Regions from separate parts of the Streptomyces sp. NPDC057682 genome, predicted to be linked through region 1. Evidence: riboswitches for the same ligand, from Rfam matches in the RefSeq annotation. Region 1 holds a riboswitch; each other region holds the start of a gene.
What was found. A riboswitch is a leader RNA that binds a small molecule or an ion and turns the genes downstream of it on or off. The one in region 1 is predicted to bind cyclic di-AMP.

Region 1 (9,703 bases):
CGGCGCAACGGCTATCTCGCCTCCACGGCCGACGCCATCGCGGTGTTCGAGACGTCGATCCTGCTGGCCGGGATGCGCGACCGGGTCCGGCCGACGCCGTACGACTTCCAGGACGCGGCCGTCACCTGCATCGAGAAGGACACCGTGCCGGGCCGGCGCGATGTGCGCCGCCTCGTGGAGATCATGATGGGCGGTGACCGGATCGGCCGGGTCGGCTACGACGCCCTGCCGCCACTCGCCCGCGACGTCCACGACCGGCTGGCCGTCCTCGGCCTCCGCCTCGAACAGCGCGGGGTCCGCCGGGCGCTCCTGGACCTCGCCTCCCGTCCGGAGCTGGAGCCGTGCTCCGACGTCCTGTGGATGCTGCGCCGGCTGATGCCGCCGGGCGCCGCCCGGCCCATCATGGGCGAACGGCGCCTGGGGGAGCGCTCGATCCAGGAGTCCTGGGACCTCGCCCTCGGCACCCATCAGCGCGCGCTGATCGAGCTGGGCTACGAGGGCGTCAGCATCGAGCAGGTCCTGGAACAGCGGCTGCGCCGCATCGCGTACGCGCCGCAGACCACGACGGCCACCGTCCTGGAAGCCGTCGAGGACGCGATCCTCCACCTGCGCAGCCGGCGGCTGGCCGACGAACTGGGCACCCGGGCCCTGGAGGTGCTGGCCGCCGAGCGGACCGTCGACGGGGCACCGGACGTGCTGCGCCGGATCCGCCGGCTGCTGGCGTACTACCGGACGGCCGAACCCGTCCTGCCCGGGTGGATCGAGGCCTTCGTCAAGACCGGCTACGCGCACTACTGCACCCTGCTGCCCACCGCGTGCGCCGACGAGGACGCCACCGTGGGACAGGTCGCGGCCATGCTCGGCTTCCTGTTCAGCATGGAAAGCCTGGCGCTCTCGCTGGGCTGCGACCGCGCCCAGCTCCGCCTGGCGCTGGCCCAGTCGCACCCGAAGGACCCCGCGAGGACCGCCCTGCTGTGGGCCGCGCAGGTCCAGCTCGGCCACCTCTCCCGCGACGAGCTGCGGGCCCGGTTCGCCGGACTGCTGGACAACCCCCTGGTCGTGCCGGCCTATCCGCGCTACCTGAGTGGTCTGGTGCATGCCCTGGAGCCGGTGCCCGCGCTCTGCGACCTCGTCGTGGAGGCGGTGTCACAGGCCTTCGGCCGGCTGCCCGACCCCGTGCTCCTGCCTTGGCTCCCGACCCTGATCACCACCCTGCGGGCGGGCGGCGCCGACCTCGCGCCGCTCCTCGTCCGCGAGGCCGGACGCACCTTCCCCGCCCGGCTGGCGGAGCTGGACGGCTGGATACCGCCGTGGCGCGCCCTGCCGGATGCCGTGGCCCCGCACCGGACGGACGCCGGCGGGGCACCCGGCCGCGTCCTGCTCGGCATCCACCGGGAGACGTGCGACGCGGTCGCCGCGCTGCTCGGCAGCGAGGAGCCGTGGGCAACCGCCGGTACGGGGACGACGGGCGCGGTTCTCGCAGGCAGGTATCCGGAGACCGCGTCGGCCGTGGGGGCGCTGCTGGAGGGCTGAGGGGCGGGGGCGGGAGCGGGCGAGCGGCGGGGAGACCCGGGGCCGGTGGGCGACGCCACCGTCCGACGCGAAGGGTAAGGGCGGGCGGCCGGCGCCGTTGCTGCCGGCTCGCGAGGGTCCCGGCCCAGCAGACCCCGGTCGTCCTGCTCGACGAGCCCACCATCGCCTTCGACCTCGACCACGCCGTCGAGGTGCTGGAACTCGTCCGCGAGGTCGCGGTGGCCGGCCGCACCGTCGTCATGGTCCAGCACGACCTGGCGGCGGCCGCCCGCTACGCCGATCTGCTCGTCGCCATGAAGGCGGCCGGATCGTCGCGTCAGGCGTTCCGCGCGAGACGGTCGACGACGCCCTGGTGAAGGAGGTCCACGCACTGGACGCGGACATCCTGAGCGCCCCCGGGGACGGCTCACCGGTCGTGGTCCCGCGCGCCCGGCCCGGGGCCTTCCGCCCGGCGTACTCCGGCGGAGCCACGCCACGCTTGGGTGAATAGTCCGAATCACGCAAATCATCCCGATCATTTCGATCGCGCCGATTGCCAACGGGGCCGTTCCGGGTGTCCGTTCGCCGGGTCACGCCCTCCAGTGGGTGGTCAAATCGCCCATATCGGACCCAGTGGCCAGCGTCACGTTTGCCGCCCCGGACGCAAGATCGCCAATTCCGGTTCCCTGGCACGCCAAGAAAAATGACGTCCCCGCATGTGGCCGGTGACACATATTGCGGTTCATTGATCTTGGAATTCGATAATGATCAGGAATTCCGGGCTTGTTCGGCCCGGACTTTCTCGCTTACGGTCACGGTCCATCCGGATGGAACGCCGAATCCTGCCGCCGTCCGGACACCCGACCACACACGTACGGCAGGAGCGGGGGAACCAGGTTTGCCGCCGGTCCGGAAATCCGGAGCGGCTAGGGGTGAAGTCGCCTTGTGCGACCGGACATCTCCAGTCCGAACCCGACAGCTCACCTCGCAGGCGACGGAGAGGAAAAGCGCCATGCCCATCGTGGGTAAGCACCGTCGTGCCAAGTCCACCGCCCTGACCCGCGGCTTCATCGCCGTGAGCACGGGCGGAGTCGTTCTCGCACTTCCCCTGATCGCCGCCGGATCGGCCTCCGCCGCCCCCGCCAAGACCGTCGTCGCCGAAAAGGCCGCGGCCCCGACTTCCTTCGCCGGCAAGGAAATCGCCGTGCGCAAGGCCGCGCCCACGACCTATTCCGTGGTCTCCGGCGATTCGCTCTACAAGATCGCCCAGGGGCATTCCCTCAGTGGTGGCTGGGAGCGTCTGTACAAGGACAACCGGAGCGTCGTCGGATCCAACCCCGACCTCATCCACCCCGGTCTGAAGCTCGTCGTCGGCGGCACTTCCGAGGCAGCCGCACCCAAGGCCGCCACCGGTGCCGAATTCAAGGCCCAGAAGGCCGAGAAGCCGGTGGAGAAGAAGGCCGAGGCCTCGGCCGACCGCGCCGAGAACACCGACCGCGCCGACCGCTCCGAGCGCACGACGGCCGCCCCCGTCGCCGAGGAGACCGTCGCTGCCGCGCCCGTCGCGGAGAAGACCGCCACCACGTACACCAACGACCTCGACGGCTGGATCAAGGAATCCCTCGCCGTCATGGCCGAGCACGGCATCCCCGGCAGCTACGACGGCATCTACCGCAACATCATGCGGGAGTCCACGGGCAACCCCCAGGCCATCAACAACTGGGACTCCAACGCCGCCGCCGGCACCCCGTCCAAGGGCCTGCTGCAGGTGATCCAGCCCACCTTCGACGCGTACCACGTCGCCGGCACCTCGCTGGACATCTACGACCCGGTCGCCAACATCACCGCCGCGTGCAACTACGCCGCCGCGACGTACGGCTCGATCGACAACGTCTTCGGCGCCTACTGAGCCACCGGGACACACGTCACCCGCCCGCACAGCCGGGCATGAACAGGGGTGGCAGGGAGCGGACCCGCTCCCTGCCACCCCTGTCCGCATGCCGTACAACCCTTGTGCCGCACCGGCCGTCGAACACATCGCCAGGAGGGTGACGGGCCCTTCCCGGCCACCCCCCTTCGGACTCCGCCCGGTCGCCTTCGAGCCGAGGAGCCGCTCGTGCGCACCCACCGTCCCGCCGCCGTCGTCGCGGCCTCGTTCCTCCTGCTGTCCGGGGCCGCCGTCGCCGCGCCCCCGGCCCACGCCGTCCCCTCCGCCGGCCTCCGCGCGGGCGACCGCGCCACGGACTTCGACGGCGACGGCTACGAGGACGTCCTCATCGGGGCCCCCGGCGGCACGGCCGGCGGCCGCACCGGCGCCGGTTACGTCACCGTGCAGTACGGCGGCCCCGACGGCGTCGGCACGGTCCGTGGTGCCGTCCTCGACCAGAACACCGCCGGCGTCCCCGGCGCCGCCGAGACAGGCGACGGCTTCGGCCGGGCCCTGGCCACCGGTGACCTCGACAGCGACGGGTACGCCGACGCGGTCGTGGGCGTACCCGGCGAGGACATCGAGCCACTGGGGGACGCGGGTGGTGTCGTCGTCCTCTGGGGATCGCCCACCGGCCTCTCCGGTACGGGCAGCGCCTGGCTGCAGGCCCCGGCACCCGCCGCAGGGGCCGCCTTCGGCAGCGCGCTCGCCGCGGCCCGTTTCAGCCCCGACATCCCTGGCGACCAGCTCGCCGTCATCGACCGCACCGACCTCACCCAGTTCCAGTACGACGAGCGGACCCGGAAGGCGCCCGCCACCCGCACCGGCCGTGTTCCCGGCACACCCGGGCACGAGATCGCGCCCCGGTCCCTGACCACCGGGGACTACGACGACAACGGCCTCGCCGACCTCGTCGTGTCCGGCCTCACCACGGGCACCGAGCCGGGGCACGGCCGCTCCGCCGTCCTGCTCGGCGAGGTCCAGGGGCTGCGCTTCGACCACGACCTGCGCGGCGGCCCCGCCGTCGCCTCCGGCGACATCGACCACGACGGCTACGACGACCTCGTCACCGGAGAGCCGTACAGCCCCGACGACGGCGGCGCCACCACGACCGGCGGGGTCGTCGGCGTGTACCACGGAAGCGCCGGGGACGGTCCGGTCGGCGCCGGCGGCCCCGGCACCCCGCCCGTGTGGTGGACCCAGGACACCCCCGGCGTTCCCGGTGGAGCGGAGGCGGGCGACGGCTGGGGCGCCGACCTCTCCGTCGCGGACACCGACGGGGACGGCTTCGCCGACGTGGCGATCGGGGCGCCCGGCGAGGACATCGGCACGGTCGCCGACGCGGGCGCCGTCTGGCTGCTGCGCGGCTCCGCCCAGGGGCTGACCGCCACCGGCGCCGCCTCCTGGGACCAGGACGCGCCCGGCATCCCGGGCGCCGCGGAACGGGGCGACCGCTGGGGCGGCCAGGTCCGGCTGTCCGACGACGACGGCGACGCACGGGCCGCCCTGCTCGCCGCCGCACCGGGGGAGAACACGGGCGACGGCATCGTCTGGATCCTGCCGGTCGGTCCCGGCGGGGTGACGGCCACCGGCTCCCGCACCTTCGACGCGGGCACCTTCGGGGGCGTGGAGAAGAGCGCCGGATACGGCGGAGCCATCGACGAGTAGCAGCGCCCGGCAGAGCGGACCGGGCGGCTCCGGAAGGCCGCCCGGAACCCGCTGAATCCGGTGCGCGACGGCACTATGAACCTTTCATCCCGCGCGCTACCCTCCGCCGCATGATTTCCACGGTGGTGTGGGGCACCGGCAACGTCGGCCGCGCGGCCATCCGCGCCGTCGACGCGCATCCGGCCCTGAAACTCGCCCATGTCCTCGTCCACGACCCCGCCAAGAGGGGCCGCGACGCCGGCCGGCTCGCCGGTCTCGACCACGATCTCGGCGTCACGGCGACCGACGACATCGACGCGGTGCTCGCCACCGCCCCCGGGGCCGTCGTCTACGCGGCCTCCGGCGACATCCGCCCCGACGAGGCCCTGGCCGACATCACCCGGGCCGTCGCCGGCGGCTCCGTCGTCGTCACCCCCGCCCTCTATGCCCTCTACGACCAGCGCGGCGCCCCGCCCGAACTGCGCGAACCCGTGCTCGCCGCCGTCGCCGGCGGGGGCGGCTCCCTCTTCGTCTCCGGCGTCGATCCCGGCTGGGGCAACGACGTCCTGCCCCTGCTGATCAGCGGCCTCGGCACCACCGTGGACGCCATCCGCTGCCAGGAGATCTTCGACTACTCCACGTACGACCAGCCCGACTCCGTACGCGACCTCATCGGCATGGGACACCCCATGGAGTACGAGCCGCTGATGCTCGCCCCCTCCGTCCCGACCATGGTGTGGGGCGGTCAGATACGCCTGATGGCACGGGGGCTCGGCGTCGAACTCGACGACATCCGCGAGACGATGGCCCGCAGACCTCTGGAGACGACCGTCACCACCCGCACCATGGGCGTGTTCGAGGCGGGCACCCAGGGCGCCGTCCGCTTCGAGGTACAGGGCATCGTCGGGGGCGAACCCCGCATCGTCATCGAGCACATCACCCGTATCCACCCCTCCTGCGCACCCGACTGGCCGTCCCCGCCCGACGGTTCCGGCGCCCACCGGGTGATCGTCGAGGGCCGCCCCCGCATCGAGGTCACCGTCGAGGCGGGCGACGAGGGCGAGAACCGCTCGGCGGGCGGCAACGCCACCGCCGTCGGCCGGCTCGTCAACGCCATCGACTGGCTGGTGGAGGCGGAACCCGGGCTCTACGACGCACTCGACGTGCCGCTGCGCCCCGCGACCGGCCGACTGGGAAGGAAACAGCCGTGATCATCGACATCCCCGAGGGCCAGGAGCCCATCGGCTACGTCTGGGGCGACATGGTCCCCGGCATCGGCATGGCCGCCGCGAACTTCTCGCTGTCGGTGTACGAACACACCACGCTCGGGCTGCGCGAGTTCGAGGCCGCCCGGCTGCGCATCGCACAGATCAACGGCTGTCTGTTCTGCCTGGACTGGCGCACCGAACGCGACGGGCACAAGGTCGAGGAGGAGTTCGCCGACGCGGTGACCGAATGGCGCACCACGGAGGCCTTCGACGAACGGACCCGCCTCGCGGCCGAGTACGCCGAGCGGTACGCGCTGGACCACCACGGACTGGACGAGGAGTTCTGGGCGCGGATGACGGCGCGGTACAGCCAGCGCGAGATCGTGGAACTGAGCATGAGCATCGGGTCCTGGCTGGCGTTCGGCCGGCTCAACCATGTGCTCGGACTCGACGCGGTGTGCGTGCTGCCGGGCCACTGAACGGGCTGCCGGCGGACAGCCCGGTCGCGGTGCGGAACCGTGGGGGAGGGCCGGTCACCGCGGGGCGGAGGCCGGTTCGCGTCCCGGTCCTGCGGTCACAGATCGGTGGCGATGATGTGCTCGATGTTCCGTTCGGCGAGCGCCGTGATGGTGACGAACGGGTTGACGCTGGTGTTGCCCGGGATCAGCGCGCCGTCGATGACGTACAGCCCCGGATGGCCGTGCAGACGGCCGTAGTTGTCGGTGGCCTCGCCGAGGACGGCGCCGCCGAGCGGGTGGTAGGTGAGGTGGTCGCCCCAGATCTTGTAGGTGCCGAAGAGATCGGTGCGGTAGATCGTCCCCTCCTTGGAGTTGATCCTGTCGAAGATCGTCTTCGCCATGTCGATGGACGGCTGCTTCCACGCGGTCTGCCAGTCGAGGTCGACGCGGCCCGCCGCGGCGTTCCAGGTGAACCGGGCGCGGTGCGGGTTCCTGGTGATCGACAGATAGAACGAGGCGAAGGTCTCGATCCCCGTCGGCAGCGGCGCCACCTCGGCGAACGCGCCCCCGGCCGCCCAGTTGTCGATCCCGCCGCACGGGATGCTGGCCTGGACCGAACCCGTCGGGTCCCAGAGATGGTTGGCCCGCCCGCACATGACGTTCCCGTTGTCGCCCCAGCCCGCTCCGACCGCGTCGTTCAGACCGGGCAGCAGCCCGGTCGCCCTGAACCGGGTCAGCAGTTTGCTGGTGCCGACACTGCCCGCCGCGAAGAACACCCTGCCCGCCGTGACGGTCTTGGTGCCCGCGACACTGCCGTCGGTGCGCAGTTCGTCGATGACGACGGTGTAGCCGCCGCCCGGCGCGGGGGCGACCGAGGTCACCTGGTGCAGCGGTGAGACGGTGACCCGGCCCGTCGCCGCGGCCTGCGCCAGATAGGTCTTCTGGAGCGACTTCTTGCCGTAGTTGTTGCCGTACAGGATCTCTCCGGCCAGCGCCGACTTCGGGACCGTTCCGGCCGCCTCCCGCTCCATGTAGTCCCAGTCGTACACATCGGGCACGAAGACGAAGGGGAAACCGGAGCGCTGGGCGTGCTTGCGGCCGACCCGGGCGTACGTGTAGCAGTCGGCCTTCTCGAACCAGGCCGGGTCGACGGTGGAGACCCCGAGACCGGCGTTGGCGCGCGGGTAGTACGTCGCGTACATCTCGTCGGCGTCCACCGTGGGCAGGATGGCGCCGAAGTTCTCCCGCTTGGGGGTGACGGCCATGCCGCCGTTGACCAGTGAGCCGCCGCCGACGCCGCGCCCCTGGTAGACCGTGATCCCGCTGAACTCCTCGGCGTCCAGAATCCCGGTGTAGCGCGGGATCGACCGGTCGATCGGGAAGCCGAGGAAGTTGCTGAGGGGCTGCTTGGTCCTGGTGCGCAGCCAGTACGAACGCGCGTCGGGCGAGGTGGTGTTGGCGAAGATCTTGCCGTCCGGCCCCGGGGTGTCCCAGGCCATCCCCATCTCGACCATGTGGACGTCGACCCCGGCGAGGGCCAGACGCAGCGCGGCCACCGAGCCGCCGTAGCCGGTGCCGATCACCAGGACCGGAACCTGCTGCCCGTTGCCGATGACCGGCGCGGTACGCGCCCGAGCCCGGGGGGCGGTGGCGCTCGTGGAGAGCGCCGCCGCCCCCAGAATGAAACCTGTTCTTGCGATGAACCCGCGACGGGATACTCCGCTGGACTCCTTGTCCGGTAAGCTTGTAGCCGCCATGTGACGTTCCTCACTCTCACTCGAATGGGAACGAGTTCTACTGGCGCATGCGTGAGAAGTCACTACATACCTGAGAGTAATTTCCCTGCCGCACGGGCTTCCGGGCCGGTCGCGCGGGGCTCCCGGGTCAGTTGTGGCCGAACTTCCGTTCGCGCTTGTGGGAGACCTGCTCGGAGATCGCCTTCGCCGGGTCGGACGCCTGGTCGGTGGACTTCTGGTCCTTGCTCTCCGAGGGGGCGCCGTACGCGTGGCCCCCGGTGCGGGCGCCGCGGTTCTGCCGACTCTGCTTCTTGCCCATGATCGTGCCTCCTCGACGGATCGCGGACGACGGGCACCCTTCAGATTCGCACGGCGGACGAACCCCCGCATGCCGGTGGGCCCCGTCCCCTCCGCCGAATAGCGCGTCGCGGCGCCCCGGGCGCATGCTGGCGGTGTGACCCGGTACGGCACGGCCCGGCGCACCGCACCGGCCGGCAGTCAGGGCCGGCCCGGCGAGAAGGACGACACCCGGGCGCCCGACGAACTGTCGCTGGTCCTCGCCCAGGCCGTGGTGAACGCGATCGAGGCCGCCGGCGGACAGGCCGGAGGCGTCTATCTGCGCTCCCGGAGCCCGGGACTCCTGAGGCTGGCCGTCCTTGCCGGACTGCCCGGCCGGCTGTTCCGCCCCTGGTGGCGGATGCATGTGAACCGCCCGTTCCCCGTCGCCGAGGCGTTCCGCTCCGGCCACGCCGTGCACCTCGCCGACACCGAGGAGGCGATGCGCCGCTTCCCGCAGCTCATGGCGGGGCTGCCCTTCCCGTTCGGCTCGCTCTACGTCCCGGTCTCGGCCGGCGGCGAGCGCGTCGGGGTCCTCGTCGTCCTGCGCGCGGCGACCCCCGGCCGCCCCGTCGGCACCGCGGACCGCCGCAGACTGCGCGGCGTCGCCGAAGGGCTGGGCTCCGCACTGGCCGGACTGCGCTCCGCGGGGACGGAGGCGACCTGGGACGACGAGCCCCTCCCGGTCCAGCTGCCCGCCGCCGGCTCGCCGCCCATGCGCATCGGCCGCTTCGACTGGGAACTCGGCAGCGGAGCCGTCGTCGCCGACGAGGAACTCTGCGCCATCCTCGGCAGCGAGCCCGACTCCTTCCCCGGCACCATCGACGCGCTCGCCGCGCGGCTCGCCCCCGAGGACGTCTACGGGCTGTGGACCCTGGC
Region 2 (9,703 bases), on a different contig from region 1:
GCCGCCGTACTGAACCGAACAAGGAACCACCGTGTCAGCGCACCGTCCTGAACCACCCTCCGACACCACCGGCTCCACCGGCGGCGCCCGCCCCGACATGGGCGAGGTCGTGGGCAGCCACGACCTTCTCCTGGTCACCCTGGACACCCTGCGGTACGACGTGGCGGCCGAGCTGGCCGCCGCCGGGCGCATCCCGCACCTGGCCCGCCATCTGCCGGGCGGGGCCTGGGAGAAACGGCATGCGCCGGGAAGCTTCACCTACGCCTCCCACCAGGCGATCTTCGCGGGGTTCCTGCCCACCCCGGCCTCCCCCGGACCGCACCCGAGGCTGTTCGCCGCCCGGTTCGCGGGCAGCGAGACCACGGCCGAGGGCACCTTCGTCTTCGACACGCCCGATCTGGTCTCGGCGCTGGCCGCGGCCGGCTACCGCACGGTGTGCATCGGCGGGGTGGGGTTCTTCAACAAGCGACCGCCGCTCGGTTCGGTGCTGCCGGGGCTCTTCCAGGAGACCCACTGGGAGCCGGAGTTCGGGGTGGCCTCGCCGACCTCCTTCGAGTCGCAGGTGACCCGTGCCGAGCAGGTCGTCGCGGAGCTGCCGCCCGACCGGAAGCTGTTCCTGTTCGTCAACGTGCCGGCGTTGCACCAGCCGAACTGGTTCCACCTCCCGGGCGCGACGCCCGAGGACGGCGACAGCCGCGCCACGCACGCGGCCGCCCTGGAGTACGTGGACGCCCACATCGGGCGGCTCTTCACCGCGATGAGCAGCCGGCGCCGCGCGTTCGCCATCGTCTGCTCCGACCACGGCACGGCCTACGGCGACGACGGCTTCACCGGCCACCGGCTCGGCCACGAGTCCGTCTGGACCGTTCCCTACGCGCACTTCTTCCTGGAACCGGGAGCCACCGCACGATGACCAGCCAGACCACCGCACGGCCGTACCAGAACTACGTGTACGCCTATCCGCACAAGACCGCGTACGAGGACCTGGCGGGCCATCCCGCCGGCCGGCCCGCGCTCGACGCGCTGTGGGCGGACGAGAGCAAGGACGCTCTCTCGCTCTACGCGCACATACCGTTCTGCGAGGTCCGCTGCGGTTTCTGCAATCTCTTCACCCGGATCGGCGCGCCCGGCGAGCTGACCACCCGCTATCTCGACGCACTGGACCGGCAGGCGACGGCGGTGCGGGACGCGCTGGGCGACGCGGACCCGGTGCGGTTCGCCGCCGCCGCGTTCGGCGGCGGGACGCCGACGTTCCTGACGGCGGGCGAGCTGGAGCGGCTGTGCGACATCGCGGAGAAGCGGATGGGCGCCGATCTGCGGGCGGTCCCGCTGTCCGTCGAGACCTCGCCGTCGACGGCGACGGCCGACCGGCTGGCCGTCCTCGCGGACCGGGGGACGACACGGATCAGCATCGGGGTGCAGAGCTTCGTGGAGGAGGAGGCCAGGGCGGCGGTGCGCCCTCAGCGCCTCCGGGACGTGGAGCGGGCCCTCGATCTCATCCGGGCCACCCGCATCCCCGTGCTCAACATCGACCTGATCTACGGCATCGACGGGCAGACCGAGCGCAGCTGGCTCGGCTCGCTGGACACGGCCCTGCGGTGGCGCCCCGAGGAGCTGTACCTCTACCCGCTGTACGTCCGGCCCCTCACCGGTCTCGACAGGGCCGCGGCCGCCGGGGAGACGGCGCCGGACGCGGAGTGGGACGAGCAGCGGCTGCGGCTGTACCGCACCGGCCGCGACCATCTCCTGGAGCAGGGGTACGAGCAGGTGTCGATGCGGATGTTCCGCCGCCGCGACGCCCCGCGCGCGGAGGGCCCGAACGACTACGCCTGCCAGACCGACGGCATGATCGGCCTGGGCTGCGGCGCGCGGTCGTACACCTCGCGGCTGCACTACTCCTTCGACTACGCGGTGGACATGCGCGAGGTGCGGTCCATCATCGACCGCTACACGGCCACCGAGGACTTCTCCCGGGCCGAGGTCGGGCGGTACACGGACGGGGACGAGGCGCGGCGCCGCCATCTCCTCCAGTCGGTCCTCCAGGCCGAGGGCATGGACCTGGCGGGGTACCACGAGCGGTTCGGCGGCTCGCCGTACGAGGACTTCCCCGCCGAGCTGGCCCGCTTCGAGGAGCGCGGCTGGCTGGATCCGGCGGCTCCCGCGCGGGGGCTGCTGCGGCTGACGGCCGAGGGGCTGGCGTATTCGGACGCGCTGGGCCCGGAGCTGTTCTCCCCCGCCGTGCGGGCCGCGATGGCCGCGTACGAGACGAGGTGAGCGGGGCGTGGACCTGACGATCCTGTACCGGGGCCCGCTGGCCTCGTGCGACTACGACTGCCCGTACTGCCCGTTCGCCAAGCGCCGCGACAGCCGGGAGCAGCTGCGGGCGGACCGGGCCGCGCTGGAGCGGTTCACCGCCTGGGTGGCGGAGCAGACCGGGGACCGGATCTCGGTGCTCTTCACTCCATGGGGCGAGGGGCTGGTGCGGTCCTGGTACCGCCGGGCGATGGTCGAGCTGGCCGGGCTGCCGCAGGTGCGCCGGGTCGCGATCCAGACCAACCTCGGCGGCCGTACGCGCTGGCTGGCCGAGGCGGGCGCGGCGGGCCGCGAGAAGATCGCGCTGTGGTGCACGTACCACCCGGGGCAGACGCCGTACGAACGGTTCCTGGGCCGCTGCGAGGAGCTGGGGGCGCTGGGGATCCGTTACAGCGTGGGGGTGGTGGGGCTCGACGGGCATCTGGTCGAGGCGCGGCGGCTGCGCGCGGCGCTGCCCGAGGAGGTCTATCTCTGGATCAACGCCGCCGAGGGCGTGACCTACACGGACGAGGAGGCCGGGCGGTGGACCGAGATCGATCCGCTGTTCCCGTACAGCCGCCATCCGCACCGCTCGGCCGGGCTGCCCTGCCGGACCGGTGAGTCGGTGATCTCGGTCGACGGCGAGGGGACGGTGCGCCGCTGCCACTTCGTCCGCGCGGAGCTGGGCAACCTGTACGACGGGAGCTACCGGGCGGCGCTGCGGCCCCGTGCCTGTCCGCGGGCGGTGTGCGACTGCCACATCGGGTACGTCCATCTGGAGACGCTGCCCCTGTACGACGTCTTCGCGGGCGGGGTGCTGGAACGCGTTCCGGCGGTGCCGCCGTCCCGGCTCCTGCCGCTGTCCCCCGTCCCCCCGGCCGGGGTGCCGGCCCTGGGCGACTGAGGACAGCGGGGCCGGTCAGAGCGGCAGCAGATCGGGGCGCTTGGCCTCGACGTGGTCGCCGGAGGACTCGCCGCGCAGCCGTCGGCCGATCCACGGCACGAGGTATTCGCGCGCCCAGTGGATGTCGTCCCGGCGCACTTCGAGCGTGCCGCGCGGGTCCTGCGGCGGCCAGGCCTGGTCCGGGTCGGCGGGCACCTCGTAGCCGAGGACCTGGGCGGCGCGCAGGGCGACCCGCGTGTGCCCCTCGGCCGAGAGGTGCAGCCGGTCGTCGTCCCAGGCCCGCCGGTCCTGGACCGAGCGCAGCGACCACAGGTCGAGCACCGGGCAGTCGTAGCGGTCGGCGATGGCCCGCACATGGGCGGTGTACGTGGCGATCTTGCCGCGCAGATGGCGCAGGACCGGTACCCCGCGGGTGTCGAAGCCGGTGGTCACCATCACGGTGCCGACCGCGCCGGTCAGATCGGCGACCGCGCGCTCGAAGCGCTCGGCCACGTCGTCCGGGTCGGTGCCCGGCCGGATGATGTCGTTGCCGCCGGCACAGAAGCTCACCAGGTCGGGGGCGAGTTCCTTGGCGCGCGGCACCTGCTCCTCGACGATCTGGTCGAGGAGGCGTCCTCGTACGGCGAGATTGGCGTAACGGAAGTTCCCGTGGGCCGTTCCGGGGTCGGGGAACTGGTCCGGGAGCTGGTCCGCGAGGAGGACCGCGAAGCGGTCCGCCCAGCCGACGAAGGTTCCGTCGGGGCCGGGGTCGCCGACGCCCTCGGTGAAGCTGTCGCCAATCGCCGCGTACGACTCGATGGCGCCCTGTCGTCGTCCGGCGCCCTGCTTGATGTTGTTCGAATCGTCTGCCACAAGGGCATATCCTGCACCGCCGAATGTGACCTACGCGACCGTAATAAGGGGTTGACGGGTGGTGAGATAGACCACCCGGTCAGGTTTTGGTAAAGGGGGAATAAGCAGAGGGACGGTGCGCCGCCGCGCACCGTCCCTCTGCTTATTGCCGGGTCCGGTTCACCGGACCCCTACTGCCAGGGGAATCAGACGTTGATCCCGTGCGACGCCAGGTAGGCGATCGGGTCGATGTCCGAGCCGTACTCCGGGCCCGTGCGGACCTCGAAGTGGAGGTGCGGGCCGGTGGCGTTGCCGGTGGAGCCGGAGAGGCCGACCTGCTGGCCCGCGGTCACGGTCTGGCCCGCCGAGACGGAGAGCGAGGACATGTGGCCGTACTGGGAGTAGTGGCCGTCGGCGTGCTTGATGACGACCTGGTTGCCGTACGCGCCGCCCCAGCCGGCGGTGACGACGGTGCCGGAGGTGATGGCCTTCACGCTGGTGCCGGTGGAGACGGGGAAGTCGATACCGGTGTGGCTGCCGCTGGACCAGTTGGAGCCGGAGGCGCGGTAGGCGGTGGTGTGGTTGCCCGGGACCGGGTGGACGTAACCCGAGTCGTTGCTCTGGGTGGCCGGGGCGGTGCTCTCCTGGGCGTCCGAGGAGCCGGACGACGCCGGGGCCTTGGTCGCGGGGGCCTTGGACTCGGCGGCGGCCGGGGCCTTGGCCGGGGTCTTCGCGGCGGGGGCCTTCGCGGCGGCGGACGCACCGGCGGAGTGGCCCCAGCTCTTCGCACCGAGGGTCAGCTTCATCCCCGGGAAGATCAGGCTCGGGTTCTCGCCGACGACCTCGCGGTTGTCCTGGTACAGCTTCTGCCAGCCGCCCTTGACGTGGTGCTCGGCGGCGATCTTCGAGAGGTAGTCGCCGGAGACCACGGAGTAGGTGGTGGTGCCGGCCTGGTGGGCGGCGACCGGCTTGGCCGGGGTGGCGTGCGCGGCGGCGGCCGTCTTCGCGGCGGGAGCGGTCTGCTCCGCGGCACTGGCACCGGTGGCACCGAGCAGCGGGAGGGCGATGACGGCTCCGCCGGCGCTGGCGACGACGACGCCGCGGGCGATGGTGCTGGACTTGGGACGGCGGTGCTTACCCGAGATGGGCATGAAGGATTTCCTCTCCGGCGCCTGCGAGGTGAGCTGTCGGGTTCGGACTGGAGATGTCCGGTCGCGCCGGGCGCGACTTCACCCCGAGCCGTCGGGAATTCCCGGACGGCGGCCTACCTGGTTCCCCCGCTCCTGCCACGCGGTGAGTGAGTGCGAATTCCGGTCGGCGGCAGGATTAGGCGGTCCGTCCGGATTGACATGGAACGTAAGCGAGCCGGGACGGCGGAAACAAGCCATCGCTTCCGCGGCGGATTCCACGCCCGAATCCCGACACGGAATTCCGGTCACCCTCCGTGGATTACGGATCTTGGCTTTCCGCGAGGTGCCGGGGAATACCCCACGGCCGCGCCACCACACACCGTCACGGATATGATCCCGCTCACGAGGGCCCGGCCATCTCCCGTGCAATCAGGGCACGTTCGACCAAATACACCAAATCGGACATGTCATGGCCATCGCCCCTCCCGGACCGGTACTCCGCGGGTACGGCCGGCCTTCCGATCCGGCCCGCGCGGTGCCTCCGGGCACCCGCCACAAGCGCGGAAGAAGGCGGACGCCGAGATGATTGCCCGACGAAACAATGTCGTATCGTCACGGAAGTGAACGCCCCGGCGACCCGCGCCGGCGACCGAGCCTCCAGGAGTGAACGTGACGCAGCAGCTGCCGCAGACCCCGCCGACGGAGCCCGAGCTGACCGGGGTCCGCAACTTCCGGGACGTGGGCGGGCTCCCCGCCGCCGACGGGCGCCGGGTGCGTTTCGGACGGCTCTACCGCAGCGGTCATCTGGCGCACGCGACCCCCGAGGACGCCGCCTTTCTCTCGGGCCTCGGCCTGCACACGGTCTTCGACTTCCGCAACAGCGCCGACCACAAGCTCGACGGACGGGACGTGGAGCTGCCGGGCGTGCGCAATGTGAGCATCCCGCTCAGCGACCCCGCGGACGGAGCCGAGTTCTGGCGGATGGTCCGCGACGGGAACATGTCCGAGCTGCGGTCGATCCTGGCCGACGGCAAGGGCGCCGACCGCATGATCGCCTCGTACCGCCGGACCATCCTGGACCGCACGGCCGAGCACAGCCGGGTGCTGCACGCCCTCGCCGAGGACAGCGTGCCGGCGCTGATGCACTGCGCGGCGGGCAAGGACCGGGCGGGGCTCTCGATCGCCGTGGCCCTGCTCGCGGTCGGCGTCGAGCGCGACGCCATCGAGGCCGACTACCTGAAGTCCAACGACGCCCACCGCCGCTACCGGGTCCGCCGCAGCGACACCTCACCGGCCGGCACCTCGCCCGAGGTGATGGAACTGCTCAACCCGCTCTTCGGCGCCCACCGCGACTACCTGGCCGCGGCCTTCGACACGATCGACTCCACCTGGGGCGGCACCGACCGCTACCTCGCCGACGGGCTGAAGCTCGCCCCGCCGACGCGCGAGCGACTGCGCGAGCGGCTGCTCGACGGGGTCTGACCACAGGCGGGGTCCCCCCGCCCGGCGGGGGCACACCTGACCGCTACTGGTTGTGCATCCCCACGGCGAAGAGCAGGTAGAGGAAACCCGCGATGACGTGCCCGGCCACCAGATAGGCGAAGAGCCTGATGACGAGCCCGCGGGGCATCTTCTTCTCCTGCGGGTCGTAGTTCTTGGTCCGCGCCGGGGTGAGCGGGTCGTAGTTCTCGGAATCCGACATGACGGTTCCTCTCTGCCGGCCCGGGGGCCGGTGGCGGGACGGTGCCTCAGGGACGGTGGACGGCGCCGCCGAGACACAACTCGGCGGCGGGGCTCTGCAGCAGGGTGTGGACGAAGAGCAGTTCGGCACCCTCGCGGCCCGCGGCCGTGATCCGGTGCGGGGTGAGCGAGTCGAAGTGCGCGCTGTCGCCGGGCGCGAGGTCGTGCACGGATTCACCGAGGACGACCCGGAGGTGTCCGGTCAGGACGTACAGCCACTCCTCGCCGGGGTGGACGCGCACCAGATCGCCCTGGGCCCCGTGGGGAACGAGGACGCGCAGTGCCTGCATCGCCCGGCCGGAGCCACCGGCCTGCTGGTACGTCCAGCCGTCGGCCTCGGCGCCTTCGAACCTCCGGCCGCGGACGATCGCGTCACGTTCCGGGGGCATCTCTCCCAGCAGCTCGGAGACCGTCGTACCGTAGATCCTGGCCAGACCGAGCAGCATCGGCAGCGAGGGCTGGCGTCGGCCCGTTTCGAGCCGGGAGAGATGGGCGGGCGAGAGTCCGGCCCGCTGGGCGGCGCTCTCCAGGGTGAGACCACGGCTGCGGCGCAGATCGCGCAGGCGGGGCGCGACCCCGGGCAGCTCGTCGGCCACCCCTCCTTCCGGAGGATTCATACTCTTATTGGGCCAGGAACTTTCCTCGGAGGCAAATTTCTTGCCTCCGAGGCAAATCCCTCCGCGGTCCGGCCGCTCAGCGGTTGGCGACCGCCTGTTTGACCAGGGTGCGCCCGAAGTCCCACATCAGTCCGCCGCCGTTGTGCGCGTCGTCCATCACCGCCGTGAACGCGGTCACGAACCGGTCCACGTCCGCGTCGTCGATCACCAGGGGCGGGATCAGTTTGATCACTTCGAGGTGGTCGCCGGAGACCTGGGTCAGGATGCGGTGCTTCTGGAGCAGGGGGACGACCACCATCTGCGCGAAGAGCCCCTTGCGGGCGGCCTGGAGCATGGTCCAGCGGCTGCGCAGCTTCAGTGAGGACGGCCGGCCGAACTCAATGCCGATCATCAGCCCGCGTCCCCGCACCTCGTGCAGCAGCTCGTAGCGGCCGACCAGCGCGGCCAGCCGTTCGCGCAGCAGATCGCCGGTGCGCCGGGCGTGGGCGACGGTCTCCTCGTCCTCCATCACCGTGAGGACGGCGAGTCCGGCCGCCATCGCCTGGGCGTTGGCCCCGAAGCTCGCGGAGTGGACCAGGACGCGGTCCATCGAGGAGTAGACGCGCTTGAAGATCCAGTCCTTGCCGAGGGTCGCGCCGACCGGTACGTAGCCGCCGGAGAGCGCCTTGGCGACACAGACCAGATCGGGCTCGACGCCCTCCTCGTGCTGGTACGCGTAGAAGTCACCGGTCCTGCCGAGGCCGGTCTGCACCTCGTCGGCGATCAGGAGCGCCTTGTGCCGGTGCAGCAGTTCCTGCGCCTCGCGCAGGAAGCCGGGGGGCGCCGCGTGCACGCCCTTGCCCTGGATCGGCTCGACGACGAGGGCGGCCACGTCGCCGCGCTTCAGCTCGCGGCGCAGTGCGTCGAGGTCGCCCAGTTCGATGGCGGTGTCGGGCAGCAGCGGGGCGAAGCCGTCGCGGAAACCGGACTCCCCGTTGACCGACAGGGAGCCGGTCGTCAGCCCGTGGAAGGCGTGCGCGCAGTACAGGATCCTGGGCCGCCCGGTGGCGAACCGGGCGAACTTGAGCGCGGTCTCCACCGCCTCCGTACCGCTGTTGCCGAAGAAGACCCGGTCCAGATGCGGGCTGTGCGTGAGCAGCTTCTCGGCCAGCAGGCCGGGCAGGGGCTGGCAGTCGAAGCGGGTGAGGTCGGCGAGGGAGGCGTCCAGGACGTCGTGGAGTGCCCGGCGGACCACGGGGTGGTGGCGGCCGAGCCCCATCACGCCGAAGCCGGCCAGCATGTCCAGGTAGTCGTTGCCCTCCGCGTCCCAGAAGTGGGCGCCCTCGGCCCGTTCGTAGACCTTGTCGAAGCCGATGGTGTGCAGCATGCGCGGCAACTGGTGGTTGAGGTGCTTGGTGTGCAGTTCGTAGCGTTCGGCGCCGCGCTCCGCGAGGAGGCGTGCCAGATCGAAGCCCTTGGGCCCCTCGTCGTTCATGCTCCGCTCCCCTGGTGACCGTGGTCCGGGGCGCTCCGCCCCGTGCCGTCCGCCGCGTCCCGGGCGGCCAGCGCGGCGCCGATCCGGCCGGCGATCTCGACCGGTGTGAGTCCGATGTCGGCCAGCACCTCGGCCCGTTTGCCGTGGGCGAGGAACTGGTCGGGAATGCCGAAGGTGCGCAGCGGTACGTCGACTCCGGCGTCCCGCAGCGCCATGCCGACGGCCGAGCCGACGCCCGCCGCCCTGCTGTTGTCCTCGACGACGGCGACCAGCCGGTGCGCGGCGGCGAGCGGAGCCAGGGCCGGGTCGACCGGCTTGACCCAGCGGGGGTCGACCACGGTGCAGCGGATACCGGCGCCGGTCAGCAGATCGGCGGCCTGGAGGCAGACCGGGGCCATGACGCCGACGGCGACCAGCAGCGCGTCGGCGTCCTCCGCGCGGTGCAGGACGTCCATCCCGCCGATCCGGCCGACCGCCGGGACCGGCTCGCCGACCGATTCCTTGGGGAACCGCAGGAGCGTCGGGGCGTCGTCCACGGAGACCGCCTCACGCAGTTCCTCGCGCAGCGTCACCGCGTCGCGCGGGGCGGCGATCCGCAGCCCGGGGACGACCTGGAGGATCGACAGGTCCCACATGCCGTTGTGGGAGGCGCCGTCGGGGCCGGTGACCCCGGCCCGGTCCAGGACGAAGGTCACCCCGCACCGGTGCAGGGCGA
Region 3 (9,703 bases), on a different contig from region 1:
GCGCTGCGATACAGGCGCGGCGGAGGAGCGGAGGGCGGCACGACGCCGGACGGCGCAGCCTGAGGAGTGGTCATGGCTCCATCCTGACGGCCCCCGCCGCCGTCCGGCACCCGCCCCGACCCTGGCCGGTCCCTGATATTGCCCCGGCGGGTCTCAGGGGCGGCCCGGGACCCCGATCGCGGTGCCGGGGGGTTGCCCTCAGGGTCGAACTGGGGGCAGACCCTGATGCCACCACCCGTACGGACGTGTGACGATCGGGGCATGCCAGCCGCCACGTCCCGAGCCGCAAGCTCCCACGCGCCCGATCAGGAGGAGCCACCGCCGCGCAAGCTCTACCGCAGCGCCGACGGACGGCTCCTCGGCGGGGTCGCGCGCGGACTCGCCGGACACCTCGGACTGCCGGTCGCCTGGGTGCGCTTCGTCTTCGTGGGACTGTTCTTCGCGGACGGGCTGGGCGCCCTGCTGTACGCGGTGTTCTGGATCGTGGTGCCGCTCGGCGTCGGCGGGGTGGAGGGACCCCGGTCCGTCTTCGAGACCGCCCCCGACGGCACCCGCCGGCTCCGCAAGCCCGACAAGGGCCAGGTCTTCGCCCTCATCGCGCTCTTCATCGGCGCCCTTATCTTCGTCGGCAACGTCGACATGGGCAGCAAGGCCGACCGCTACATCTGGCCGACCCTGCTGATCGGCGCGGGCTCCGTCCTGGTCTGGCGGCAGGCCGACAACGCCCGCCGGGCCCGCTGGATGGAGGTCGGCAGCCGCCGCAGCGTCCTGCACCTGGCGCGCGGACTGGCCGGCGTGGCCCTGGTCGGCCTCGGCCTGACGGGCTTCATCGTCGTCCGCGGCTCCGCCGCCCAGCTCGGCAACGTCATGACGGCCGCCATCGCGGTCCTCGCCGGAATCGCCCTGCTGGCCGGCCCCTATCTGGTCCGCATGACCCAGGACCTCTCCGAGGAACGCCTGATGCGCATCAGGGCCCAGGAGCGCGCCGAGGTCGCCGCCCACGTCCACGACTCCGTGCTGCACACCCTCACCCTGATCCAGCGCAACGCCGACGACGCCGGCGAGGTCCGCCGGCTGGCCCGCTCCCAGGAACGCGAACTGCGCAACTGGCTTTACAACCCCGAGGGCACCGGCAAGGACGAGGACGACGAACCCGAGACCCTGGCCGAGGCCGTCAAACGCGCCGCCGCCGAGGTCGAGGACAAGCACGGCGTCCCCCTGGAGGTCGTCGTCGTCGGCGACTGCCCCCTCGACGAGAAGCTGGCCGCACAGATGCAGGCCGCGCGCGAGGCGATGGTGAACGCCGCCAAGTACGGTGGCGAGGGCGGGGCCGTCCAGGTCTACGCGGAGGTCGAGGGCCGCACGGTCTTCGTCTCGGTCCGCGACCGGGGCCCCGGATTCGACCTGGACTCCGTACCGGGGGACAGAATGGGTGTACGAGAGTCGATCATCGGCCGGATGCAGCGCAACGGCGGCACCGCACGGTTGCGTTCGGTGCCCGGCGGGGGCACGGAAGTCGAGCTGGAGATGGAGAGGACGAGCGATGAACGGGACCACTGAGGCGACCGCGGGCACCGAGGGCCCGGAGCGCCGGGTACGAGTCGTGCTCGTCGACGACCACCGGATGTTCCGCACCGGGGTCCAGGCCGAGATCGGCCGCACCGAGGAGACCGGCGTCGAGGTCGTCGGGGAGGCCGCCGACGTCGACCAGGCGGTCACCGTCATCACGGCGACCCGCCCCGAGGTCGTCCTCCTCGACGTCCACCTCCCCGGCGGCGGCGGCGTCGAGGTGCTGCGCCGCTGCGCCCCGTTCATGGGCGCGGTGGAGAACCCGGTGCGCTTCCTGGCGCTGTCCGTCTCGGACGCCGCCGAGGACGTCATCGGCGTCATCCGGGGCGGCGCCCGCGGCTACGTCACCAAGACCATCACCGGCGCCGACCTGATCGACTCGGTCTTCCGGGTCCAGGACGGCGACGCGGTGTTCTCGCCCCGGCTGGCCGGCTTCGTCCTGGACGCCTTCGCCTCCACGGACGCGCCCCCGGTCGACGAGGACCTGGACCGGCTGACCCAGCGCGAGCGCGAGGTCCTGCGGCTGATCGCCCGGGGCTACGCGTACAAGGAGATCGCCAAGCAACTGTTCATCTCGGTGAAGACGGTCGAGTCCCATGTCTCCGCCGTGCTGCGCAAGCTCCAGCTCTCCAACCGCCACGAGCTGACCCGCTGGGCGACGGCCCGCCGGCTGGTCTGATCCCGGCCCTCACACCGCGTCCGGTGCCGCCGGATCGAGCGAGATGTTCAGCTTCTCGCCGATCCGGCGGTAGCCGATGGACGCGTAGATCCGCTCCACCTCGGCGTCGCCCGGCTCCAGCCACACCACCCGGCAGCTCCGCTCGAACGCGGTCCGGGTCAGATGCGCGGAGAGCGCGGCCCCGATGCCCCGGCGGCGGAACTCCGCACCGACCGCCAGACCCGCCAGCTCGCTGAGCCCGTCGACCGGGACCGAGCAGCCGCCGGCGCCGGCCGGGACGCCGCCGACCGTGGCGAGCGCGGCGACCCCGCCCCCGGCCACCGCGTCGCGCAGCCATGCGGCGGTGCCCTCCTCGGGCTCGCCCTCGCCGCCGTAGCCCAGGTGCTGGACGAGCGCGGCAGCGGCGAACTCGGCTCCGGTGGCCGGTTCCGCCACGGCCAGATCCGCGACCGGCTTCGGGTCCACCAGCTCACCGGGGGCGCAGGCGAGGATCGGGGCGCGGTTCTCCACGGTGAACCCGGCGGCGAGCAGCGCCGGTTCGACGGCGGGCGCCGAACCGGGCAGGAACTCCAGCCGCGGCATCCGGTCCCGCTCGCGGAAGGCCGCGACGAGCGCGTCGAGTTCGCCGGGCGTCGGCTCGGCGTCCTGGTCGGGGATCGCGTAGTTGGCGTACTTCAGCGACCACTTCGGGTTGTAGCGGATCACGAACGGCCCGACCCGGACATGGTCCGGGGAGCGCAGTGCGAGGGTGCGGGCATGGTGCTGGACGTCGGCGTCCATCGGCATGTGCGGGTGTCCTTCGGGCCGTTGGGTCTGGGCCGGCGGATCGGGCCGGGCCCGGGAGCCTACGCCACCCGGGTGGCCCCCGCGAAGGGCATCTGGTCGATGGGCGCGATGCGGACCGGGGCGCCGGGGCGCGGGGCGTGGATCATCCGCCCGTTGCCGATGTACAGCCCGACGTGGCTGATGCCCGAGTAGAAGAACACCAGGTCCCCCGGGGCGAGTTCGGAGCGCGACACCCGCCGGCCGGCGTTGATCTGGGTGTACGTGGTGCGGGGCAGCGAGACACCGGCGGCGCGCCAGGCGGCCTGGGTGAGCCCGGAGCAGTCGAAGGAGGACGGGCCGGTGGCGCCCCAGACGTAGGGCTTGCCCAGGGCGGTGTAGGCGAAGGCGACGGCCTGCGCGGCGCGGCTGCCCGGTGCGGCGGTCAGACCGCGCGGGGCGCCCCGGCCGGCGTGGACGTCGCCCCGGCCGCCCTCCGAGGCGTCGAAGGCGGCGCGCTCGGCCGGGGTCAGCCGGGCCAGGAGGCGCCGGGCCTCGGCGAGCTTGGCGCGGACGGTGTCCTTGTGTTCCTTCAGGGCGGCCCGGCGGGCGGCCAGCTCGCGCAGCTGCCCGGCGGCCTCGGCGCGGACCTGGGCGACGTCGGCGACCTGGCGCCGCACGGTGCGCAGCTCGGTGGCGCGGCGTTCGCCCGCCCGCTCGACGTACGCGGCGCGGCGGAGGTACTGGTCCGGGTCGGAGGAGAGGGCCAGCTGCAGGGCGGGGTCGATGCCGGAGGAACGGTACTGCGCGGCGGCGTAGGCACCGAGGGCCTGCCGCGCGGTGTTGAGCCGCTCGGTCCGGCGGGCGGCCTCGTCGCGCAGGGCGTCCACGGAGCGGGCGGTGGCGGCGGCCTTCTCCTTGGCGCCGTTGTACTGCTCGGTGGCGGCCTCCGCCTCCCGGTAGAGCCGGTCGACCCGGGCCTTGACCTGGGCGGCGGTGGGGGCGGGATCGGCGTGCGCCGGTCCCGGCAACGCGGCGGCCGTCGCGGCCCCGGCGAGGGCCAGCGTCGCGGCGGTGCGGGCAGCAGTGCCGGTGTGCGGGCGCTGCTTGGTCTTGCGGTGCGCTGCCACGAGGGCGGGCGTCCTTCCTTGCGACTGCCCGCCGGGGCCTACCGGCGGGCCCGCCGCTCCCGCGGGGGACCGCGCACAGGGGGTGCGGCCCGCCGCGGGACCCGGCGGGGCGACCGCCGGCGCACCGCCCCGCACGGGGGCCGGTGGTGGGGGGTCACCTGGACGGGACGCTAAACCCGGGGCACGGGCAGGAGTTGTAATGACCGCTATTGTCTGAATTTGGCGTTGCGTTGTTCCTTGATGACCGGAAATACCGCACCAGAGTCAGGCAATTCGTGCATCCTCCGGTCAAACGGTCAGGAAGGCCCACCTGGCTGCCGGGTGCTGGTATGGGCGCGGCTAGGCTGCGGAGCCATGCGCGTACTCATCGATGTCTTCGTCGCCCTGCACATCATCGGCATCGCCTCCCTGCTGGGCGGATTCCTCACCCAGATGAAGGCCATGGGGGCCGGCACGGCGCGGTTCGTCCCGGCGATGCTGCACGGTGCGCTGACCATGCTCGTCACCGGGATCGCCCTCGTCGGGCTCGACCAGGCCGACGACCACCCGGTGAACAACGTGAAGATCGGCATCAAGCTGCTGATCCTGGTCGTCATCCTCGGGATCGTGTACGTCAAGCGCGACGAGGAGAAGGTCGACAAGGGCCTCTTCGCCGCCGTCGGCGGACTGACCGTCGTCAACATCTTCATCGCCACGCTCTGGACCTGAGCGCCGAGACGCCGAGGGGCCGGTCCGTTCACGGGCCGGCCCCTCGGCGTCTCGGACGCGGACCCGTCAGGCCGGGCGCACGCTTCCGTAGATCGGCATGTAGTAGATCGACTCCTCGCGCACGTTCGCCCCGGGCTTCGGCGCGTGGATCATCATGCCGTCGCCCTTGTAGATGCCGACGTGACTGATGTCGTCGTAGAAGAAGACCAGGTCACCGGGGCGCAGATCCGCCGTGGCGACCCGGGTGCCGATGTTCACCTGGTCCCAGGTGGTCCGCGGGATGTCGACCCCGGCGGCCTTCCACGCGGCCTGGGTCAGCCCCGAGCAGTCGTACGAGGCGGGGCCGGTCGCCCCCCACACGTACGGCTTGCCCATCTGGGCCTCGGCGAACGCCATGACCTTGTCGGCCTTCGTCGTGGCGCTGCTGTCCGAGCCGGTGCCCGTACCGGTTCCGGTGCCGCTGCCCGCGTCCGTGCCGCCGCCGCTCTGCTTGGCGGCCTCGGCTGCCTCCTCGGCCTTGCGGTCGGCCTCGGCCTTCGCGGCGGCCTGCTTCTTCGCCAGCTCCGCGGCCTTGCGCTTGGCCTCGGCCTCCTTCTTCCGCTCCAGCTCGGCCAGCCGCGCCTTCTCCTCGGCGGTCAGCTTCGACAGCAGCGTCCGGGCCTCGGACAGCTTCGTCTGGACGGCCTGCTTGCTGGTCCGCAGCGCCGCCTGGGACTCGGTGAGCGTCTCCAGGCTCTTCACGGCCTCGGCCCGCTGCTTGGACGCCTTCGCCTGCTGCGTACGGAAGTCCGAGACCGCCTTGGTCTGGCGCTCGGTCATCCGGTCCATGAGGTGGTTCTGGTCGAAGAACGACTGCGGGTCGTCGGCCAGGAAGAACGTGGCGGTCGGCGCGAGGGCGCCGCCCCGGTACTGGGCGGCGGCATAGGTGCCGAGCGTCCTGCGGGCCTCGTTGAGCTTCTCGGTCCGCTTGGCGACGTCGTCCAGGAGCGTGTCCACCTTGGACTTCTGGGCGGCGGTCGACTCCTTCGCCTGGTTGTACTGCTGGGTCGCGGTCCCCGCCTGCCGGTAGAGGTCGTCGACCTTCTTCTGGACGTCCTCGATGCTCGGCTTGGGGGCCGGCGCGGCCAGCGCGCTCTGCGACGACAGCAGGGTCACGGACGCGAGAGCGGCGGTCGTGATCCCGACGGCGGGGCCGGTGGTGCGCACCCGGGTGCGCGGTTTGCGATGCGACGCCAAGGTCTGCATCTCCTTCCGTGGACCGCCTACCGGGTTAGCTGTCGGGTTCGGGCGGAACGGAAGGCTGCCCTACGGTCCAGGTGGGGGTTGCGGACCGATTCACCCCGGTGCTTCGTGTGGGTCCCCGGTTCCGGGCGCCTCGTGCGCGCAGCCCGGATTCGGCGTGGCCGCCCGCTCGGCGTGGATCGCCTCTGGGGGTACGGGCCGCCCGACGGAGCACGCTAGCCAACTCATGGTGCCCCTGTGAAGGTTGGTGTTCGATATGCCCGATACGTTTTTGTGACCTTGCCGGATCGGGGTGCCGGGGGTGCCTCCGACCGGCGTTTCCCTTACCGGGAGCGGCCCGACGGTCGCCCTGCGTATCGGGCGAAGGTGAGCTGTTCACCACTCCGCCCCCACCTGTCAGTGCGCCCGCCTAGACTCGTACAGCGATGAGCAGCCTCTTTGACGACAGCTTCCTGGCCGGCCTCCAGCAACCGGAGGAAGGGCCCCCGCCGCCCCCCGAGGACTCCGCGCCCGAAGAGGTGCCGGAGGACCTCTTCGCGGGCGTGTACGACGGGCCCCCGCCGCCCCGCGAGGCGTACTACCGGGACGGCGCCCACCGCCCCGTCATCGACGCCGCCGCACTGCTCGACGGGCTGAACACCGAGCAGCGCGCCGCCGTGGTGCACTCCGGTTCCCCGCTGCTCATCGTCGCCGGGGCCGGCTCCGGCAAGACCCGGGTGCTGACCCACCGCATCGCCCATCTGCTGGCCGAGCGCGGGGTGCACCCGGGCCAGATCCTCGCGATCACCTTCACCAACAAGGCCGCGGGCGAGATGAAGGAGCGCGTCGAACAGCTCGTCGGGCCCCGGGCCAACGCCATGTGGGTCATGACCTTCCACAGCGCCTGCGTCCGCATCCTGCGCCGGGAGTCGAAGAAGCTCGGCTTCACGTCCTCGTTCTCGATCTACGACGCCGCCGACTCCAAGCGCCTGATGGCCCTGGTCTGCCGCGACCTGGACCTCGACCCCAAGCGCTTCCCGCCGAAGTCGTTCACGGCGAAGGTCTCGAACCTGAAGAACGAGCTGATCGACGAGGAGACCTTCGCCGGCCAGGCCGCCGACGGCTTCGAGAAGACCCTCGCCCAGGCCTACACGCTGTACCAGGCCCGGCTGCGCGAGGCCAACGCGCTGGACTTCGACGACATCATCATGACGACGGTCCACCTGCTCCAGGCGTTCCCCGACGTCGCCGAGCACTACCGCCGCCGCTTCCGCCACGTCCTCGTCGACGAGTACCAGGACACCAACCACGCGCAGTACACCCTCGTACGGGAGCTGGTCGGCCCCACGGGCCCCGACGACGCCCCCGGCGAGCTGTGCGTCGTGGGTGACGCGGACCAGTCGATCTACGCCTTCCGCGGCGCCACCATCCGCAACATCCTCCAGTTCGAGGAGGACTACCCGGACGCGACCACCATCCTGCTGGAGCAGAACTACCGCTCCACGCAGACGATCCTCTCCGCGGCCAACGCGGTCATCGAGCGCAACGAGAGCCGCCGTCCCAAGAACCTCTGGACCAAGGCCGGCACCGGCGCCCGGATCACCGGCTACGTCGCGGACACCGAGCACGACGAGGCCCAGTTCGTCGCCGACGAGATCGACCGGCTGACCGACACGGACGAGGCGAAGGCCGGCGACGTCGCCGTCTTCTACCGGACCAACGCGCAGTCCCGTGTCTTCGAGGAGATCTTCATCCGCGTCGGCCTGCCCTACAAGGTCGTCGGCGGCGTGCGCTTCTACGAGCGCAAGGAGGTCCGGGACGTCCTGGCCTACCTCCGGGTCCTCGCCAACCCCGAGGACACCGTCCCGCTGCGGCGCATCCTCAACGTCCCCAAGCGCGGCATCGGCGACCGCGCCGAGGCCATGATCGACGCCCTCTCCCTGCGCGAGAAGATCTCCTTCCCGCAGGCGCTGCGCCGGGTCGACGAGGCGTACGGGATGGCCGCGCGCTCGGCCAACGCCGTCAAGCGGTTCAACACGCTGATGGAGGAGCTGCGCACGATCGTCGAGTCCGGCGCCGGACCCGCCGTCGTGCTGGAGGCCGTGCTGGAGCGTACGGGCTATCTCGCCGAACTCCAGGCCTCCACCGACCCCCAGGACGAGACCCGTATCGAGAACCTCCAGGAACTCGCCGCCGTCGCCCTCGAATTCGAGCAGGAGCGCGGCGAGGAGGAGGGCGCGGGCACCCTGGCGGAGTTCCTGGAGAAGGTCGCGCTCGTCGCCGACTCCGACCAGATCCCGGACGAGGACACCGACGGCTCCGGCGTCATCACCCTGATGACCCTGCACACCGCCAAGGGCCTCGAATTCCCGGTGGTCTTCCTCACCGGCATGGAGGACGGCGTCTTCCCGCACATGAGGGCCCTCGGCCAGACCAAGGAACTGGAGGAGGAGCGCCGTCTCGCGTACGTCGGCATCACCCGCGCCCGCGAACGCCTCTACCTCACCCGCGCCGCCATGCGCAGCGCCTGGGGCCAGCCCTCGTACAACCCGCCGTCGCGGTTCCTGGAGGAGATCCCCGACCAGCACCTGGAGTGGAAGCGCAAGGGCCCGATGGCGGCCCCGGCGGGTCCGACCTCGGGCATCACCTCGTCGCTCTCCGCCTCCCGCGCGCGCTCCGGGCCCTCCGGCTTCGCGACCCGGCGGGCCTCGGAGAAGCCGACGGTCTCGCTGGCGGTCGGGGACCGGGTCACCCACGACCAGTTCGGTCTGGGCACGGTGACGGCGGTCGAGGGCGTCGGCGACCAGGCCAAGGCCACGGTGGACTTCGGCGACGAACGCCCGAAGAAGCTGCTGCTGAGGTACGCGCCGGTCGAGAAGCTCTGACCCGCGCCGCCCCGGGAGCCGTGACCGGCTCCCGGGTGCGGGATGCCGCAGGGCTCAGGTGGGGTTGACGCCGTGGCTGCGGAGCCAGGTCAGCGGGTTGATCGCCGCGCCGCCGCCGGGCCGCACCTCGAAGTGCAGATGCGGTCCGGTCGAGTTGCCCGTGTCACCGGAGTACGCGATGACGTCGCCGGCCTTGACCGGGCCCGAGCGGATCCGGGTGCTGGAGAGGTGGCAGTACCAGGTCTCCGTGCCGTCGGCCATGGTCACGATCGCCATGTTCCCGTAGGCGCTGTTGAACTGCGTGCGCACGGTGCCGTCGGTCGCCGCCATCACCGGCGTGCCGGGGCCGACGGGGAAGTCGATGCCGGTGTGCACCGACATCCAGTTGACGCCCGCCTGGCCGAAGTAGGCGCTGAGACCGTGCTGCTTGACCGGCAGGACGAACTTGGGGCGCAGCGCCTCCTTGCGGGCCGCCTCCTCCTCGCGCTTCTTCTTCTCGGCGGCCTGCCGCGCCTTGAGGTCGATGCGCTCCTGGGTGCGGCTGGCGCGGTCCGCGAAGTTCTCCGCGTCGGCGCTGAGGTTGGCGAGCTGGGTGTCCAGCTTGTTGTTGGCCGCGACCGGTTTGACGGTGCCGGGGTCGGCGGCCGCCATGGACATCGTGTCGTCCTTCTTCTCCTCGCCCCCGCCCAGCCCGCCGATGCCGCCGACGGAGGCCGCGGCGATGCCCGCCACGCTCATCACGCAGGCGG

Region 2: linked by a shared signal. The riboswitch ahead of ACFVDM_RS14435 (peptidoglycan DD-metalloendopeptidase family protein) and the one ahead of ACFVDM_RS12490 (transglycosylase SLT domain-containing protein) in region 1 are both predicted to bind cyclic di-AMP.
Region 3: linked by a shared signal. The riboswitch ahead of ACFVDM_RS17250 (NlpC/P60 family protein) and the one ahead of ACFVDM_RS12490 (transglycosylase SLT domain-containing protein) in region 1 are both predicted to bind cyclic di-AMP.

Annotation. Positions count from the first base shown of each region.
Region 1 covers NZ_JBHVIN010000006.1:79,506-89,208, reverse strand. Annotated here, with positions in the region: gene ACFVDM_RS12500 (hypothetical protein) at 1-1,533, shown strand, start outside; partial or broken gene fecE (Fe(3+) dicitrate ABC transporter ATP-binding protein FecE) at 1,614-2,023, shown strand; cyclic di-AMP (ydaO/yuaA leader) riboswitch at 2,336-2,519, shown strand; gene ACFVDM_RS12490 (transglycosylase SLT domain-containing protein) at 2,525-3,421, shown strand; gene ACFVDM_RS12485 (FG-GAP repeat protein) at 3,629-5,107, shown strand; gene ACFVDM_RS12480 (dihydrodipicolinate reductase) at 5,218-6,297, shown strand; gene ACFVDM_RS12475 (carboxymuconolactone decarboxylase family protein) at 6,294-6,773, shown strand; gene ACFVDM_RS12470 (GMC oxidoreductase) at 6,869-8,509, opposite strand; gene ACFVDM_RS12465 (hypothetical protein) at 8,637-8,807, opposite strand; gene ACFVDM_RS12460 (SpoIIE family protein phosphatase) at 8,943-9,703, shown strand, end outside.
Region 2 covers NZ_JBHVIN010000007.1:31,092-40,794, forward strand. Annotated here, with positions in the region: gene ACFVDM_RS14410 (STM4014 family protein) at 1-51, shown strand, start outside; gene ACFVDM_RS14415 (STM4013/SEN3800 family hydrolase) at 98-913, shown strand; gene ACFVDM_RS14420 (STM4012 family radical SAM protein) at 910-2,274, shown strand; gene ACFVDM_RS14425 (STM4011 family radical SAM protein) at 2,282-3,196, shown strand; gene ACFVDM_RS14430 (SGNH/GDSL hydrolase family protein) at 3,212-4,048, opposite strand; gene ACFVDM_RS14435 (peptidoglycan DD-metalloendopeptidase family protein) at 4,234-5,178, opposite strand; cyclic di-AMP (ydaO/yuaA leader) riboswitch at 5,184-5,337, opposite strand; gene ACFVDM_RS14440 (tyrosine-protein phosphatase) at 5,827-6,639, shown strand; gene ACFVDM_RS14445 (DUF6126 family protein) at 6,683-6,859, opposite strand; gene ACFVDM_RS14450 (helix-turn-helix domain-containing protein) at 6,906-7,514, opposite strand; gene ACFVDM_RS14455 (aspartate aminotransferase family protein) at 7,591-8,988, opposite strand; gene dxs (1-deoxy-D-xylulose-5-phosphate synthase) at 8,985-9,703, opposite strand, start outside.
Region 3 covers NZ_JBHVIN010000008.1:240,705-250,407, reverse strand. Annotated here, with positions in the region: gene ACFVDM_RS17280 (PspC domain-containing protein) at 1-74, opposite strand, end outside; gene ACFVDM_RS17275 (PspC domain-containing protein) at 262-1,560, shown strand; gene ACFVDM_RS17270 (LuxR C-terminal-related transcriptional regulator) at 1,544-2,248, shown strand; gene ACFVDM_RS17265 (GNAT family N-acetyltransferase) at 2,258-3,034, opposite strand; gene ACFVDM_RS17260 (NlpC/P60 family protein) at 3,094-4,140, opposite strand; gene ACFVDM_RS17255 (hypothetical protein) at 4,495-4,848, shown strand; gene ACFVDM_RS17250 (NlpC/P60 family protein) at 4,915-6,093, opposite strand; cyclic di-AMP (ydaO/yuaA leader) riboswitch at 6,092-6,258, opposite strand; gene pcrA (DNA helicase PcrA) at 6,516-8,954, shown strand; gene ACFVDM_RS17240 (M23 family metallopeptidase) at 9,009-9,703, opposite strand, start outside.